Regions from separate parts of the Ruminococcus sp. AM26-12LB genome, predicted to be linked through region 1. Evidence: riboswitches for the same ligand, from Rfam matches in the RefSeq annotation. Region 1 holds a riboswitch; each other region holds the start of a gene.
The links. Region 1 has a riboswitch for cobalamin ahead of DW694_RS07470 (sirohydrochlorin cobaltochelatase). Riboswitches for the same ligand answer to the same signal wherever they lie in the genome.
Positions count from the first base shown of each region.

Region 2: another riboswitch for cobalamin. It lies ahead of DW694_RS07130 (ABC transporter substrate-binding protein); the one in region 1 lies ahead of DW694_RS07470 (sirohydrochlorin cobaltochelatase).
Region 3: another riboswitch for cobalamin. It lies ahead of DW694_RS14975 (ABC transporter permease); the one in region 1 lies ahead of DW694_RS07470 (sirohydrochlorin cobaltochelatase).
Region 4: another riboswitch for cobalamin. It lies ahead of nikB (nickel ABC transporter permease); the one in region 1 lies ahead of DW694_RS07470 (sirohydrochlorin cobaltochelatase).

Region 1 is NZ_QUJX01000008.1:68,884-72,088, forward strand. Features, by position in the region: gene DW694_RS07470 (sirohydrochlorin cobaltochelatase) at 73-1,365, opposite strand; cobalamin riboswitch at 1,527-1,702, opposite strand; gene DW694_RS07475 (FAD-dependent protein) at 2,022-3,205, opposite strand, start outside.
Region 2 is NZ_QUJX01000007.1:166,010-169,214, reverse strand. Features, by position in the region: gene DW694_RS07135 (iron ABC transporter permease) at 1-215, opposite strand, end outside; gene DW694_RS07130 (ABC transporter substrate-binding protein) at 230-1,324, opposite strand; cobalamin riboswitch at 1,426-1,708, opposite strand; gene pcrA (DNA helicase PcrA) at 1,822-3,205, opposite strand, start outside.
Region 3 is NZ_QUJX01000022.1:26,816-30,020, reverse strand. Features, by position in the region: gene DW694_RS14985 (ABC transporter ATP-binding protein) at 1-162, opposite strand, end outside; gene nikC (nickel transporter permease) at 143-1,006, opposite strand; gene DW694_RS14975 (ABC transporter permease) at 1,022-1,951, opposite strand; cobalamin riboswitch at 2,087-2,261, opposite strand; gene DW694_RS14970 (MATE family efflux transporter) at 2,403-3,205, opposite strand, start outside.
Region 4 is NZ_QUJX01000016.1:69,456-72,660, forward strand. Features, by position in the region: gene nikC (nickel transporter permease) at 1-696, opposite strand, end outside; gene nikB (nickel ABC transporter permease) at 697-1,635, opposite strand; cobalamin riboswitch at 1,819-2,008, opposite strand; gene DW694_RS12880 (M14 family metallopeptidase) at 2,293-3,205, opposite strand, start outside.

The sequences.
Region 1 (3,205 bases):
TTCCTGATCTTTCCGGGCAGTTACATTGATTTCTTATAGGTATCTGAACTCACTCAGATATTTTTATATTTATTATTCTGCGGACTCCTCAGCAGAATCAGCCTCTGTATCTGCTGCTGCATCAGAATCTGCGGACTCCTCAGTGCTTCCCAGAGAATCGATGGCTGCCTTTGTATGCTCTACATAAAGCTTCTCAACTGCTTCGATTCTTCCAAGACCCTCGATCTGGCAGTCAACCTTATCGAAGTTTCCGGATGCTACAAACTGGCTCTTCCAGGAATCCTCATCATCACCGGCCATATCGTTATTTGCATGGTCTCCGGCAACAACCATCAGCGGACGAAGAACAACGTTCTTGTATCCTGCTTCTTTTACTTTCTCGATAACCTTGTCGCAGGCTGTATCTTCCGGCTTCCCCTCTACAGTACCGATGAATGCGTTCTTCAATCCAAGATTTTCCATCTGTGTCTGCATCTGATCGTATGTAATATTAGCTGTATGGGATGTTCCATGTCCCATGAATACGAATGCTGTGCCAGCCTCAGCTGCTGCATCCATGCTGTCAAATCCGGCCTCTTTGCAAGCCGTATCTGTGATCGCCTGAGCAACGGCTTTCTTGTCATCATTGATCACAGTTGCATCGTCTCCAACCTCACCGAGCATTGGCTCTGCGATAGCTACAGACTCGAATTTATCTTTATAGCCATTGATCGCTTCTGTCATCTCATCGTACTCAGCACCATGCATCAGATGGGTAGGCTGTACAACCAGATTCTTAACACCATTCTCTACTGCACGGTCAAGAGCCTGCTGCATGTTATCGATCACTTCATCATCTCTTGCCTCTACATGGTTGATGATGATCTGTGCTGTAAATGCTCTTCTTACAGACCAGTCCGGATAAGCTTCTGCAAGAGCATCCTCGATTCCCTTGACATCCTCTGCACGGCTGTCATTGAAGGAAGTACCAAAGCTTACAACAAGAAGTTCATTCTCACCGATCTCATCCTGGTTACGCGGATCGTCCTTGGAAGCATCTCCTGTGTCACGTCCGAAATAATCCGGATCTGCATTCTCACCCTCTACCAGCTCTTTCTGAGCATCTGTCAGAGCATCCCATGCTTCTTTGGCTGCCTTGCAGTCCTCATCTGTTGTGTCGTTTCTTTCCTGTACATAGATCTTGTCGATCAGAGCTGCTACATTATCTGCTGCTTCCTGATCTGCATCAGAAGCCTCTGTGGTATCAGCTGCCTCAGCGTTCTCTTCTGTAGCAGAATCCTCTGCTGCCATTGCTGTTGTAGCTGCCCCCATAGAGCATGTCATGGAAACTGCGAGCATCAGAGCTAACATTGTTTTTCTTTTCATTTCTTATTGTCCTCTTTTCATGTATTTCCAGAATACTGATATGTACAAAAAAACAGCAGCTCTCTGCGGCCGCCTGCTCACACATGATTCTCTGCGCAATACAAATACATAAAAAGAAGTTCTGTATTGTTATGGAGAATACCGATTCGTAAACCGCGAATCCCTGGATCTCACAATAAGGCAGTTCTCCTGACTTGGTTCCACGCTGCTTTCCCTTCCCGGTCTCCCAGTGGTTATAAAAGCAGCTCCCCTTTCACAGTGACGGTATCGTTCCGGATTCTCACCGGATTCTCTTTTGCACATCCGACTGGATGCAACCTTATCATTATAACATTTGCACATATTTTCTTTTATCTGGTTATCTAACTTTTACCACAAACTCACATATTTGTCAAGATTGATGTCAGACGATTCACGGTTTTCTGTGATCTTCGCTCACAAAAAACACCTCGCGAAATATTACCAGTGAACAGTAACCGGTTTTCTCCCTGTATCTGTCAGTTATTATCAGAATATTTTCTCCAATATTCATGCACATCCTGCATAAAAAACAGCCCCTTTCTGTCATCACCCTGATATCAGAAAAGGACTGTCTTACACTGGATATTCGCAATCCGCTTTGCTACTTGCTCATAACAAATAAACTGCTTTGCAGTTTATCTGGTAAAATACTCCTGCTCCAGGTATCTGGCTACGTAGATTCCGCTGGCAGATGCATGGGAAAGAGAGTGTGTCACACCGCTGCAGTCTCCGATAACAAAGAGACCCTTGTGGCAGGTTTCCAGATTTTCGTCGATCTCAACCTCCATGTTGTAGAATTTAACCTCCACGCCGTAAAGCAAAGTATCGTCATCCGCTGTTCCCGGTGCGATCTTGTCCAGGGCATAGATCATCTCGATGATGCCATCCAGGATACGTTTCGGCATAACAAGGCTTAAATCTCCCGGTGTCGCAGAAAGTGTAGGTGTTACGAAACTTTCCTCAATACGGGCTTTTGTGCTTCGTCTTCCGCGAATCAGATCTCCAAACCGCTGTACCATAACACCACCGCCAAGCATATTGGAAAGTCTTGCAATGCTCTCACCGTATCCGTTGCTGTCATGGAACGGCTCTGAGAAATGCTTGGATACCAGAAGGGCAAAGTTTGTATTGTTGGTATGCTTTGCCGGATCTTCGTAGCTGTGACCGTTTACTGTGATAATACCGTTGGTATTTTCATTCACGACAACACCTCGCGGGTTCATGCAGAAGGTACGAACCATATCCTCAAACTTCTCAGTTCTGTAAACGATCTTGCTCTCATAAAGCTCATCTGTCAGACGGCTGAAAACCTCCGCCGGAAGCTCCACACGGACTCCAATGTCCACACGGTTGGAAAGAGTCGGGATCTTAAGCTCTGTACATACCGTCTCCATCCATTTACTTCCGCTTCGTCCTGCGGAGATGATACAGTAAGTTCCCTCGTAACGCTCATCTCCTACAAAAACTGCATAACCGTCTTCAGTTTTTTCTACTTTGTCAACAGATGCGTCAAAATAGAAGTCCACATGGTCTTTCATTTTTTCATAGAGGTTCTGAAGTACCACATAGTTGATATCTGTTCCCAGATGGCGGACTGATGCATCCAGAAGATGCAGGCCGTTCTGAAGGCAGAGCTTACGAATCTCGCTGTTTGTGGTAGAATAAAGTTTGGTTCCCTCACCGCCATGCATCAGGTTCAGTTTATCTACATATTCCATCAGCTCTGTGGCTGTATCCTTGCCGATATGCTGGTACAGAGTTCCGCCAAACTGATTGGTGATATTATATTTCCCGTCGGAGAAAGCGCCTGCACCGCCAA
Region 2 (3,205 bases), on a different contig from region 1:
ACTGCGCCTTCCGCATAGGCGGACAGACTTTTTATATGAAACAATTTATAAGCGATAACGCTGTATACATCCTTCAGTGACAGATCCGCATTTCCAAAAGTGATGGCTGCAAGTATGGAAAAAATAAGGAATCCTGCAAGTCCGATGAGAACTGCCACATACATGGATGTTCTGAGCACCTTATCTTTTTTTCTCTGTGAAGCTGTTTCTTTCACTGCATTTTCTCCGATCAGTCAAGATTTACGTCCGGATATAATCCCTTTGCAAAAGTTTCGATTCCGTCCTGGGTACGTGTTGCACTTGCATACATCTCACTGAGCATGATCGGGTAAACACGTCCGTTCTTTACTGCGTCAAGGCTCTTCAGGGACTCATCATCCTGGATCACTGCAAGCTGGCTGTTCTTAACAGTTTCCGGATCATCTCCTGCATATGGCATGTAAACCACAAAGATCACGTCAGGGTTGGCTGCGATGATATCCTCTTTTCCAACGGTGGAAGCATCCGGGTTTGCAAGAGTTGCGCCTAACTGTGTTACCATATCTCCGCCAAGGCTCTTTACGCCATAGTTTGTGATGTCATCTCCAAGAGGCTCCAATACCATTACGCTTGGTTTGTCTTTTACATCTGCAGTTGCAGTAAGAGTTTTGTCGATCACTGCTTTTGCATCATCAACGATAGCCTGTGCTTTGTCCTGTACATCGAAGATCTTTCCGATATTTAAGATATCTGTGAATTCATTTTCCAGTGTTCTGTCGCCGTCCGGACGAGTATTGGTGTTGTAGTAGGTGTTGCAGCCTTTGTCGATCCAGTCTGTTACATTTCCCAGATTCTTATCAGAGAAAAGAGAGCTCCAGGATAAGATCATGTCCGGCTCCAGCATTGTTACAGTTTCAAGGGATGGGGTAAATTCGTCAAGATAATTTGTTTTTGAGAATGCTTCTTTGAGATCTTCCGGAACTTCATTATCAAGACCTGCGGTAGCTACCAGGTGGTCTTCCAGACCAAGTGCGAGCATAGTCTCAATGCTTCCCTGATATACAGCAAGGACTTTTTCCGGTGCTTTTTCATAAGTGGTTTCGATTTCGTTTCCATCGTAATCATAGGTTGTGATGGTCAGAGGATATTCTGTCTTGGTTGCCTCTGCGGAAGAATCTTCGGTGTCTGCAGACTCTGTACTGTCTTCTGCTGCCGGCTGGTTGTCTTCCTTGATGGTCTCGGAGTCTGCTCTCTCTGCGGCATAAACAGCCGGAGCTGCTGATACGGTCATTGCCGCTGCCATTACCATTGCCATGATTCTTGTGGATACATACTTGTTTTTCATTTCATTTCCTCTCTTTTCGCCTGTTTTATCTCCTGTTGCCTATGGGTAACCGAAAAGATGGGGCTTCATAAAATCTGCACGGAACACTTTGTACGGAAGCTCCCACTTACATACTGTCAAGCAGGTTTCCTGACTTACAGACTCAGAAAAAACTCCGCAAAATAAAAACTGATACACCATTCATCTTTTAGCCGATCATGAATGATGTATCAGAATTTTCTCCAGAATCTCTCTGACATCGGGATTTCGCCTTCTCACATGAGTTTCTGCAATGGCATGTGAAATCCCTTCTTCTGTATACAGTGGCCGCAACCGCTCAGGCTTTTTACCCGATTCCCTCTCACAGTATCCGGCAGCATATGTGCCGGTGATACTGTTCACTTCACAGCAATTCAATTACGCTGATACTGATTCTAACATACCGGTTTTCCAATTACAACCTTGAGGCCGGATTTTTACAGTTTTTTGCAGAAATAGTCTGCCCGGAGAGATCCCTCTCAGATCTTTTTCAGCTTGGCAAAACCGGCGAACATTTTTTTCACGCCGACTTTGTCAAAGTCTACCGTCACTTCGTAGTCTCTGCCGCCGTCTGCGATATTTTTTACGATACCGACTCCGAATTTCACATGACGGACCGTGTCTCCCTCACCATAGTCCAGGCTGTCCGCCTTCTTCACTGTGAAATCTTTTTTCTGCAGGGTGCTCTTTGCCTGGAAATTCATTTTCATCTGGGCATAGGCGCTTTTCGGAGATACGATATCATCTACTCTGGGCTTTTTCTCCTGAATGGTATGTCCAAGATCTACCAGCTCCCGTGGAACCTCCCTTACAAAACGTGACACACGGTTATACTGAGTCTCCCCACGGATCATCCGCTGTTTTGCACAGGTTAAAGTCAGTTCCTTCATGGCACGGGTGATCCCCACATAACAGAGCCTTCGCTCCTCCTCGATATCCGACGGATCACCGGACCAGATGGAAGCATATCCCGGAAAAACACCGTCCTCCATTCCCACGATAAATACATTGGGGAATTCCAGTCCCTTGGCACTGTGAAGGGTCATCAGCAGCACATAATCCTGATCCGGATCAACAGAATCGATATCTGCCACCAGTGCGATCTCCTCCAGAAATGCAGAAAGTGTTGCCGGCTGTCCGGCCTCCTCCATGGCTTCCTGGAAGGATTCTGTCTTGGAGATCAGCTCATCGATATTTTCGATCCTCGCCTGGGCCTCCTCCGTTTTCTCTGCCTCCAGTTCCTTCACATAACCGGTAAGCTCAATGACCTCTTCCAGGGTTTCACGGACTGTATAGGCCTCTGCCTTACTTTTCAGTCCCTGGATAAAGGATACAAAATCATTGATCTTTCCTGCTGCCCTGCCAATGGACGGTACTTCCTCCACCACGCGTAGCGCATCGTAAAAGCTCAGGTTCATCATATCCGCATAGTCCTGGACACGGCCGATGCTGGTGAGTCCGATCCCTCTTTTTGGCACATTTAAGATCCTGCGCACAGCCAGATCATCACTGGCATTGTCAATGGTCTTCAGATAGCTTAACAGATCCTTGATCTCTTTGCGGGCATAAAAATTCACGCCGCCGACAATCTTATAAGGAACATTTGCCAGGAGAAATTTCTCCTCAAAGAGACGAGACTGGGCATTGGTCCGATAAAGTACTGCACAGTCCTTGTACTGGAACTTCCCGTTGCGGCGCCCCTGGATGATCTCTCCTGCAACATACTCCGCTTCCTCAAATCCGTTGTTGAACTGACGGAAATGTACTTTATCGCCCTCTTCGTTCTCTGTCCAGAGGCGTTTTTCCTTACGCTCTGTGTTATTGACGATCACCTCATTGGCTGCATTGAGGATATTCTGGGTA
Region 3 (3,205 bases), on a different contig from region 1:
GGTAACTGACTTGCCGCTTCCACTTTCTCCCACCAGAGCATGGATCCTTCCGCGTTTTACTTCCAGGCTGACATCTTTTACTGCATGAACCATTCCGTGAGATGTCTGAAACTCCACATGTAGTCTTTTTACCCTTAGGACATCATTTTTGGGCTGTTCCATTCTGTATTCCCTCCCCCAGATAATTAAATGCCAGAACAATGATCATGATCAGTATGCCCGGATAAAACATCAGTCTTGGATAAGTCTGGATATAACTTCTACTGTCACTGAGCATGATCCCCCATTCCGGTGTCGGTGCCTGCACACCAAGGCCGATAAAGGAAAAACCGGCAATTGACAGAATGATCGAACCGATTTCCATTGTTGCCAGTGCGATCACAGATGGCAGGATATTTCTCAATACATGCCTAAATATGATCCTTGCGTGGCCGCAGCCGCCGGCTTTTAGTGCGGTCATATAATTTTTATTTTTTTCCTGAAGTGTCAATGCTCGGGCAAGCCTTGCATATTCTGCCCAGGATACGACCGATAAGGACAGAATCAGATGAGCGCCGCTGGCTCCTACGGTTCCTGCAATGGCAAGTGCCACAATAAAGACCGGCATAGCCATAAATACATCAATGATCCTCATAATTATGGAATCGATTTTTCCACCTACATATCCGGCAAACAGTCCGATAGGCACCCCGACACATACAGTAATCAGAAGCACCGTAAAGCTATAGCTCAGTGAATACCGGCTGCCCCAGAGAAGTCTTGATAAAATACATCGTCCCAGCTGATCAGTACCTAAAGGATATGCCGCCGACGGATTCTTTAATTTTATCGAAACATCCACAAGCAGTGGATCATGCGGCGCCAGTACAGGTGCAAAAATAGCTGCCAATGCAAAAATTATGACCACCATCAATCCTATTTTTGTTTTCGGTGACCGGAATACCTGTTTCCAGTACAGATTCTGGATCATGCTTTTTTCTGTTTTCTGCTTTCTTCTGCTTTCCATTCTATGATCTCTCCTTTACTTTAACTGGATTCGCCGGTCAATCGCAGAATAGGCGATATCCACAAGAAAATTTAATACTACAATGCCAACAGCCAGAATAAAGATAAAACATTGCAGCACCGGAGTGTCTTTTGAGATCACGGATTTCAATGCCAGATTTCCGATTCCCTGAATTGAAAAAATACTTTCTATCACAGCTGAGCCACAGAAAAAACCGATCACAATTGATACCAGACGTGTCAGCACAGGAATCAGGATATTTTTCAGACCATGACGCAAAATTACATTTACAGATGACAATCCCTTAGCTCTGCTGGCACGTATGTAATCCTGCTTCAGCACCTGTATCATATTGGTACGGATCAATCTCGTCATAATTCCAAAGAAACTGATATCCATGGCAAATGCCGCAAGAATCGGGATGCCTCCGGCATCTCCTCCGATCACGGAAATCACTTTTAGCTTTACTCCAAATATATAGAGCAGCATCAGACCGATCCAGAAAGACGGCATAGATACACTGAGGGACGACAAAATGCGAATGACTTTATCCAGAACTCTGTTTTCATAAATTGCCGACAAAATTCCAAGAGGGACTGACACGATCATCAACAATAAAAACGAAGTAACTGCCAGTTTAAATGTCTGTGGAAAATATCTTTTTAATTCCTCAAAAGCCGGTTTTCTGGTAGAATATGATTTCCCAAAATCGCCATGAAGTGCCTGATCCAGCCATTTCCCGTATTGTACCAGCACCGGCTGATCCAGTCCTTCCTCATGCCGTACTTCTTCTACCTGCTCCGGTGACGGATGCTCATATTTTTTCTCCGCCAGCACTCTGGCAGCATCACCTGCCGATATAAAACTCAACATAAAAATAATAAATGTAACCGCCAGCACTACCGGAATCATAAATATAAAACGCTTTGCAATTACTTTTCCCATTTTCATTTCTCCTCATTTTTCATCTGTTTATTCGGTTAAAATAAAAAAAGCTGATATGATCCAGCATCATATCAGCACAAAAAACAAACCTCTACCTCAGGCAGAGCTTATTCCTTCTGTATCCCATCCGAATCAGAATTCTTCTGTCAAAAAGGCAAGTCTCCTGACTCCAGTTCTTCCTACTTACCATCTTCCCGGATCTCTCCAGTGATATTTTGGTTTTCGTCCCTGTCACAGTAGCGGTGGCTGTTCTGGCATTTCACCAGATTCCTTATTAAGTACTTTGTACACCCTTCTGACTATTCAATTTTCATAGTTGTAAGTATCATAATATCATACTTTTCTTTTTATATAAATAGTTTTTTTGTCAAATATAAAATATCTGAACATTTCATAGTGAAACCCGGATATTTTCTGCCTGTATTATTATAGATCCCTTAAGTAAATAACATTATGTATGAACGGTGACTTCTTTATATTTCCGTATAATGATCATATAACTTACGAATAATAAAACAGCTGCACTGCTCCATGCACAGATCTCTGCATAGTATATTCCATCTTCACCGATCAGTTTTGGCAGCAGCAGCGCAACACTGACACGCATTATAAATTCTGCAATGCCGCTGGCAAGCGGAATCAAAGTATTACCCAGGCCCTGGATAGCGGAACGATACACATACAGCAGATACAGCACCCACAAAAAGACAGCCATGATAAACAAATACTTATATGCTATATCCAATACCTGTCGGGTCTGATCCGGTTCACCGGATACAAACAGGGACAGTACATTACGTCCAAACAGTACCATCATGCCGGAAATGAAAGCCGAAGTGAGCACTGCCATATAAGTGCCGCTGCGCACGCCTTTTCGAATCCTCTGATATTTCTTTGCACCAAGATTCTGGCCCACATAGGTTGTAATAGCATATCCATATGAAACGGCAGCCATCTCCAAAACCCCATACAGCTTGTTCGATGCCGTAAATCCCGCCACAAACAGAAAACCAAATCCATTGATCACATACTGTACCACAAGTCCTCCCACGGAGATGATCACATTCTGTATCGCAAGAGGAACCGCCAGTTCCAAAAGCCGCAGGCTCATAGAGGGCTGCCTGTAAAAGTCCTTCTTTTCCAGGCGGATATCCGGGATTTTACGTAATACGATCAAACAGTACAAGGCAGAAAATCCCTGCGCGATAACGGTCGCCACTGCTGCTCCGGCTATACCCCAGCCAAAAACCGCCA
Region 4 (3,205 bases), on a different contig from region 1:
ATTCAGCATCAGTCCCCACTCCGGTGTCGGCGCAGTTGCACCAAATCCCAGGAATGAAAGGGAAGCCAGCTCCAGCATCATAGTTCCGATATCTGCTGCCGCAGTTACCACCATCTGGGTTACCATGTTGGGAAGAATGTGTACAAGAAGAATTTTCCAGGTCTTTGTTCCGTTTACTATAGCTGCCTCTATGTAAAGACTCTTCTTGACTTTCAAGACCATACTTCGTGCAAGACGGGCATATTTTGTCCAGCTTACAGCCGCAATGGAAATAACGGCATTGACCAGGTTTGGTCCAAGCATACCGGCAATGGCAATGGCCAGTACAAGCCCAGGGAAGGAGATCATCATATCTGCGATACGCATGATCACTGCATCCACAACGCCGCCGAAATATCCGGCAATAACTCCTAAAAATGTACCGATGACAAAGATCACTGCAACCAGACATAAGGTCATGATCAGAGAGGTTCTTGTTCCGAAGATAACACGGGAAAGAAGATCTCGTCCAAGCTTATCCGTTCCGAACGGATGAGCGGAGCTTGGCTCCTGCAGTGATTCGGTCATAACTGCATTCAGTGGATCATATGGTGAGAGCTGCGGCGCAAAGATCGCAATTCCGATCACCACGAGACCCAGAATGAAGAAAAGAGTGAACTGTTTATTTTCTTTGAATGTTCGTAATACCTTTTTCAATTATCTATCCTCCTTAAGTCTTGGATCGAGATAAGTATAGGACAGATCCACAAGCAGGTTGATGCACATGTACAGGATCGCGATCCAAAGTACATAGCCCTGTACAAGAGGATAGTCACGACAGGAAATCGCCTTTACTGCCATATTTCCCATTCCAGGCCAGTTGTAAATGATCTCTACAACTGCAGTACCTCCCAGAAGACTTCCAAGGGAAAGTCCCAACAGCGTTACCAGCGGAAGCATAACATTAGGAAGGACGTGTTTCCAGAGAATGACGCTTTCCTTGATTCCACGCATTCTTGCACCTGTGACATAATCCTGATGAAGTTCCTCCAGCACTGCACTTCTTACCTGTCTGGTATATTTTGCAGACATGGCAAGTGCAAGAGTCAGCGCCGGGAGGATCATGGATTTAAAATCCGTACTGCCTCCTGCAACATTGATCCAGCGAAGCTGAACACCAAAGATGCTGAGAAGGATCAGGCCCAGCCAGAAGCTTGGAACAGATACTCCCACAAAGGTAATTCCTCTCACAAAATAATCCGGGAATTTGTTCTGATATACAGCGGCCAGGATTCCAAGCGGTATGGAAATAATGACCATCATCAGAAGTGCCAGCAACGACATCCTCAGCGTCGGCCAGAAACAGGATACCAGTTTATCTGTTACCGGCATTTTGAAAGAATAGGACTGTCCCATATCTCCTGTAACAACACCCTTCAGCCAGGAACCATACTGCACGAGAAAGGGCTGATCAAGGCCAAGCTCATGTCTTGTCTGTTCCAGAAGCTCTGGTGTAGGAAGATTACCACACTCTGTCAGCATGATCTCCGCAGGATCACCAGGTGACAGGTAGGTCAGTCCAAATGTGAAAAAGCTGATTCCAAATAATACAATGATGATCTGGAGAAATCTTTTTCCTACTTGTTTCTTTGTCACGTTTTACTCCTTTCCTCATTTGATGCGATTTTAACATTGCCGTTTTAATTTAGTTAGATAAAAGAAACTATTGGATTCTTAATATGCAGAATATGCATGGAATTTTAGAAAATTTGCACGAAAAAAGCCCGTGACGAAATACGGGCACACAAAATAAATATGCTTCCTATCTTCCGTAAGAATCATTTTAAAACAATTGCAAGCAGGTCTCCTGACTTAGGATCCTTACCCTCAGACACCTTCCCGGTCTATTTCTCACGCACTCGACCAGTGGTACTTTGTCTGAGGATTTCCCCTTACAGTGACGGGATCGTACCGGATTTACACCGGTTTCCCTATTAATCCTCTCAGAACTTACAACGGCTGATGTGAAAATCAGCAAATGCTGTCAAATTACTGAAACATTATATGATAAAACTATAGTTTATGTCTATGGAAAAATGTTATATTTTTAGAAAACTCATAAATTTTGTTAAAGATGCTTGAATTGTATATATCCCCCATGGGGGATTTGACAATTGGATTTATCTGATCTGCTAAAAAAACACGGATTTTACCTCGCTATTTTTACAAATAGAATAGCAAATGGTAAAACCCGGTTTTCTTACTGTTTCAATATGATTTCAGACAGAAGCGTTCTGAAAAGGTTGTTTACTATCAGGTCAGAGTCTCCGTGATCGCTGCATATGCGATCATTGGTCCGTCTTCAATAATGTTCAGACTGGCTGTCTGATAAAGTACGACTCCGTTTTCAGTTGCAATAGATGTGTAAAGTAAATTTCCATAGTAATCTCTCAGTTCACCCAATTCTTCTCCCTTAAAGAAGTACTCTCCAGGCTTCTTGGATGGATACCAGCATCCGGTATACGGCGCATATTCATAGACTACATTTTCAAGAAGCATCTGACGGTAATGCTTCAGACCATGACATTTCTTTCCCTGGAGATGAAAAACAAGGTGACGGACGTCTCTTTTATCCTGTTCTACTTCCTCCCAGGTCCAGTAGCTGTGTCCGCCTCTTTCGATGAGAATACTTGGAATTCCAAGAGAAGAAGCATAATTGTAGGCGCCACCTGTGGCGGTTGTGGAACGGACCACATATTTTACGCCGATATGCCGTGCCATATGTAATGATTTCTCTGCTGTCTTTTCATCTACAACCCCTACATAATAAACATAGGGATGAAGCTGTTCGAACCCATCTCCGCTATGCAGGTCGATATAATAATCTGCTATGGAAAAAAGCTTTGTCACTATAGCATAGGCAATACGATCTGCAGCTGTTCCCTCAGGATCTCCGGGGAAAACGCGGTTCAGGTTCTTGCCATCCTCATAGACCAGACTCATGGTGCGATGCTCAAAGCCACTGACATTGACCAGTGGAACGATGATCACATTTCCCTTCAGTTCTTCCGGTTGAAATTCTTTTGCAAGTTCCATTGCCGCCTGGATTCCTACATACTCCGCACTGTGTATTCCCGCTGTGATCAGTATCGTCGGTCCGTCTTTCACTCCGCATATCACAGTTGCCGGCATTGCTATGCCGTATCCTGTGATCTTAATTTTCCCC